DNA from 2 places in the Lysinibacillus sp. EB106-09-02-XG168 genome. Region 1 is predicted to be linked to the other one. Evidence: predicted binding sites of a transcription regulator. Region 1 holds the regulator's gene; the other holds the start of a gene.
The links. Region 1 encodes CtsR, which represses protease genes until heat stress. Its sites were predicted from a motif close to ATGGTCAATAAAGGTCAAACA; they were not measured.
Positions count from the first base shown of each region.

Region 2: a site for CtsR is predicted at 1,265-1,285, ahead of clpP (ATP-dependent Clp endopeptidase proteolytic subunit ClpP). Genes of this name have one in related genera too.

Region 1 covers NZ_JBYTDN010000003.1:4,685,364-4,687,830, forward strand. The annotation lists gene mcsB (protein-arginine kinase McsB) at 1-735, opposite strand, end outside; gene AC3WSO_RS23760 (UvrB/UvrC motif-containing protein) at 732-1,280, opposite strand; gene AC3WSO_RS23765 (CtsR family transcriptional regulator) at 1,295-1,765, opposite strand; gene AC3WSO_RS23770 (DUF4870 domain-containing protein) at 1,968-2,273, opposite strand; gene AC3WSO_RS23775 (class I SAM-dependent methyltransferase) at 2,395-2,467, shown strand, end outside.
Region 2 covers NZ_JBYTDN010000003.1:4,027,703-4,030,169, reverse strand. The annotation lists gene AC3WSO_RS20440 (HPr family phosphocarrier protein) at 1-175, shown strand, start outside; gene AC3WSO_RS20435 (hypothetical protein) at 371-568, shown strand; gene clpP (ATP-dependent Clp endopeptidase proteolytic subunit ClpP) at 590-1,180, opposite strand; tRNA gene AC3WSO_RS20425 (tRNA-Arg) at 1,649-1,723, shown strand; gene AC3WSO_RS20420 (spore coat protein) at 2,154-2,467, opposite strand, start outside.

The sequences.
Region 1 (2,467 bases):
TTCAGCGACACTTTGGATGTCCGCTAAAATGTCATCCTCTGTTTTTCCTAGTGTAATCTGATTTGACACTTGGTAAACATTACCTATATTTTCACTACCCTCCCCATATATTCCTCTTACCGTCATTCCTAACCGTGTCATTGCATTAATGATTTGATTCATCTGACCCGTAAGTGTAAGGGCTGGCAAATGCATCATGACAGATGCTCGTAAACCAGTACCAATATTTGTTGGGCAACTTGTTAAATAACCAAATGTATCTCGGAATGCATAAGGCAGAGCTTTCTCTAAGGTACGATCAATTTTATCGGCCTGCTCGTATGCCTTTTGAAGTTGAAAACTCGCTGTCATACATTGAATGCGTAAATGGTCTTCTTCGTTCACCATAATGCTAATTGATTCGTCATCCGATAAGAGCATGGAACCAACTTGCTCTTTTTTTGCAAGCTGAGGACTAATTAAATGTTTTTCTACAAGTATTTGACGTTGTAAAGGCGTTAAATCCTTAATAGCAAAATATGAAAAATTCCCTTGAAGTTCTGTACTGTCCTTTATCGCATGTGTAACTGCCTGTTCTACATGTAATGCTTCATCCTCTGTAAAGGCTAATGGAAAACGATAACCATCTAAATTTCGAGCAAGGCGAATGCGTGTACTAATGACAATATCTGAATAATCGTCCTCCACACTCATCCATGTTGGTGTAGCACGCTCTAAAAACGATTCAATCATCACGACACATCACCACCTTCAAATTGTATCTGTTTCTCAAGCTCCTTCACTTCATCACGAAGCTTCGCTGCCTCTTCAAAATGTTCTTTATCTACAGCAATCTTCATACGTTTACGAATATCCTCAATTTGCTTTTTGATGACATAAACATTGCTTCGAGCGCCGGGCATTTTCCCTATATGTTGAGGTCCAGCCTGTATACGATTAAAGAGCTTCGGTAAGTGCTCACTAAAGGTGTCATAGCAACTAGGACATCCAAATTTACCTTCTTTTAAAAACCGTTTATACGTAAATCCACATTGTGGACATGTTTGCTGTTGTGGTGGTGCTTGCTGCTTTTCACCCACTTTTTGTTGCTGCCATGTAGGTGAGCCAAACCAATTGGATAATAGCTGTTGAATAGATACTGGCTCTTGCTTAAATTCAGCATGAAATGGATGGAACTGCGAGGCGCAGACGTCACAATAATGGTGCTCCACCTTTTGACCACTTTGAACTTGTGTTACAGTAACCGTCGCATTACGCTGCTTACAATGTTCGCAAATCATTTCCATCACCTCTTTTATTTTTGCTGTTCATATTTAATCGTTGTTAGCATCGCTCGTAAAATTTTTGCTCGAATATGATCCCGTAACGGGAGTTGCAAATCGATAGTTGAGCGATCAACTGCTGCTAATATTATTTTCGCTTCTCGTCTTGAAATTACCTGCTCATCAATTAGTCGATAAACTAAATCTTCTGCCATTATTTGCGATGCCCCACCTGCAATTTGCCCGAGGACATCATCGATTAGATCAATTTGTGAATTCGCGCGGACACGTAAAATTCGAATGTATCCACCACCACCACGTTTGCTTTCAACAAGGTAACCTCGCTCGGCGGTAAATCTTGTATTAATTACATAATTTATTTGTGAGGGAACGCACTGAAATTTATCTGCAATTTCACTACGTTTTATTTCAATATGCCCTTCTCCACCTAATTCAAGTACTTGCTTTAAGTAGCCTTCTATGATGTCTGATATATTACGCATTTTAGGAATACACCTCGCTTACTACACTGACTTTGACTATCTTTGACTTTCTTTGAGTATATTATACAAAACGCTTGAAAATAATTGCAATTATTTCGCACACAGAAAAAAATCCGCCGAATGCTTTAGCTATAAGATACCCTTATTGGCAAAAGAAAAAACGCAAGCATATGCAACTAGCATATACTTGCGTCTATAGAAATTATACCCATCGACCAACAATTGGATAACGCCAAGACTCATCAGATAAAGCCTTCACAATACCGATAATTGGCGCGATAAAATACATAATCCCAAAAACAATTAAGAACGGTATACCAATGAGTAGGAAGCTAAAAATACCCGAAATTGTAAGTAAAACTATCATCACTACTTGGAACAGCAAGGCTTGCACAGAAATACTCTTTACCTCTTCCTCCGAACTAATTAAGAAAAATATAATAGGTACTAACCATGGCGCAAAAAATGCACTTGCGTGTATGATTACCTTAGACCATTTAGTTTCCATTTATATCAACCCTTCCATTTAATTTTTTTATTTTATGTACTATTTTTTACGGAAATACACCTTAAAAAGTTTCAATTTAAAATTGGATTTTTAAAAATTTTTGAAAGGCATGTGATACTCGATGGAATTTAATAACACACTTGCAAATGAATACGAAAAAGGTATTCGTCGCACGCTACCTAGCTACGATGCAA
Region 2 (2,467 bases), 660 kb from region 1:
CTTTAGCGCAGATATCTTTCTTGAGAAAGACGAGAAAAAAGTAAATGCTAAATCCATTATGGGTGTTATGAGCTTAGCTATTGCAAAAGGAACGGAAGTTGTCCTTAGCGGTGATGGTAACGATGCTGAGCAAGCGGTTACAGCATTAGCAGCCCTAATCGAAAAAGAAGATTAATAAAACACATAATGCATATTGTAGAAACTGTCCAAAAGGTAAAACTTACATATTGGGCAGTTTTTTTGCGCTTTCGCATTGAATAAGCAGGTCCTATTTTTTGTTGGATATTTGTACAACTTAAAATGAAGGACTATGTTATCCTGTACAAGATTAAGGGGATGGGTAGTAGAGTTGGAGCGATGGGAGGAAAGGGTGAAGTGGCAGAAAGAAAAGATAAAGCGACGGATAGAAATACTGAAGTCGTGGATAGAAACGCCAAAGTCGTGGATAGAAACGCCAAAGTGGCGGATAGAAGAGTCAAAATCGTGGATAGAAACACCAAAATCGTGGATAGAAGAGCCGAGTCAAGGGGGACCCGTCAAAGTAAATAAAAAAGACATTCAGGAATAAACCTGAGATGCCTTTCGTTTTTTATTTACGGTCGTTGCGATCCATAATTTGGTCGATTAAGCCGTACTCTTTTGCGCGCTCAGCAGTCATGAAGTTATCGCGGTCTGTATCTCTAGCAATGACTTCAAGTGGTTGACCTGTGCGTTCTGATAAAATACCGTTTAATTTTTCACGTAAGAATAAAATACGTTTTGCAGCGATTTCGATTTCAGTTGCCTGACCTTGTGCACCGCCTAGTGGTTGGTGAATCATTACTTCAGCATTCGGTAATGCGAAACGTTTACCTGGTTCACCAGCTGCAAGTAAGAAAGCACCCATAGATGCTGCCATACCGATACAAATTGTTTGAACTTGTGGCTTGATAATTTGCATTGTGTCATAAATTGCCATACCAGCAGTGATTGATCCACCTGGTGAGTTAATATAAAGAAAGATATCTTTATCTGGATCTTCTGCTTGTAGGAATAGAAGTTGAGCAACAATTGAGTTAGCAACGTTGTCGTCAATTGCACTTCCTAATAGGATAATACGGTCTTTTAGTAGTCGTGAATAGATGTCGTACGCACGTTCACCACGACTTGTTTGTTCAATAACTGTAGGAATTAAATTCATGTTAAATCCTCCTTGGAAAACTAAATTCGAATACTTTTGCTGAAAACTTCCATCGTATTCAGCTGTATCCTTATCATACACATTATAGTCAGGGAAGGTCAAATATTAACCCTGTTAAAGTGAAATAAATTAAAATAATTTCGCCTTGCGTTAATTGTAGCAAACGCTACGCTTTTACGTAGATAAATAATGCGTCTGAAGTCCATGCATTAAATTCCTTTCTAATGCGTGACATACACTGGTGGCTACATTTTATTTACTAGGTATTTTGACACTTACTGAATAAAGATAAAAAAAAGTTTAAATGTTTTACATTCTATAGTTGAATTATGAGCAATACGTTTGTATAATGAATAAGGTCATAAGTTAAAGTACAGTACACTATTTTGTCAGGTATGCTTCAAATGAGGATTATCTACATCATGCTTTTTGTAAAGCCTAGTGGGTACTTTTTTTTTGTGCTCAATTGCCCTCGTGGTGTAATGGATAACACGTAAGATTCCGGTTCTTGCACTGGGGGTTCGATTCCCTCCGAGGGCGCCATTTTACTGATTATTTGATATATTTTTATAACTCGAATTCTCCTAATAAGTAGTTTAGCAGCCTGCTTAGTGGAGAAAGAGAGGGAAATTAATGGGAATATTACCTAGTAGGCATTATTCCCGTATCTGTTCCTTTCAAACCTTCAAAAAAGCAACAACTCCAAATTATTTTTTAGTGAACATACTGTACGTGAAGACTAGTTATACTAGTCGAAAAAAAGAATCCTTTCTGAGGGGATTCTTTTTTTTGCAAAAAAAGTAACATATGCAATGGGTTTTGACTGTGGAGCTAGAGATCGTGTTTGGCTATTGGTTGAAGAGAGAAGCTTTTTGTAATGGGCAAAACGAGCAAGAAAAATTTATAGTTGATTAAATAAGAGCAGCCCCTTGTGATGATACATCACATATGGGGCTGCTCTTGTTTTTTATTATTAATGTAGGGGATTTGTTGTAGTGTCGAACGAATTAAGCATCGTATGCATATCTTGTTGAGAATATTGTGGTACTTGGTAGTAGCCATGCATATTTTGGTAAATAGATAATTCGTATGCCATTTCAATGCAGTTGGGAATACTATCAGCAACAACGCGTCGAACTACAGGGTTTGTAGTTTCAGTTGCGGCAGCAGTCATACATTTTGCTGCCCCTTTTTGAGCACCTAATAGGAAGCCAGAAATTGCTTCGTCGTTGAGCTCGCTTGCATTTTGCATAGGCTTTTTAGGTTGGCCAGGATTTAATCCATATT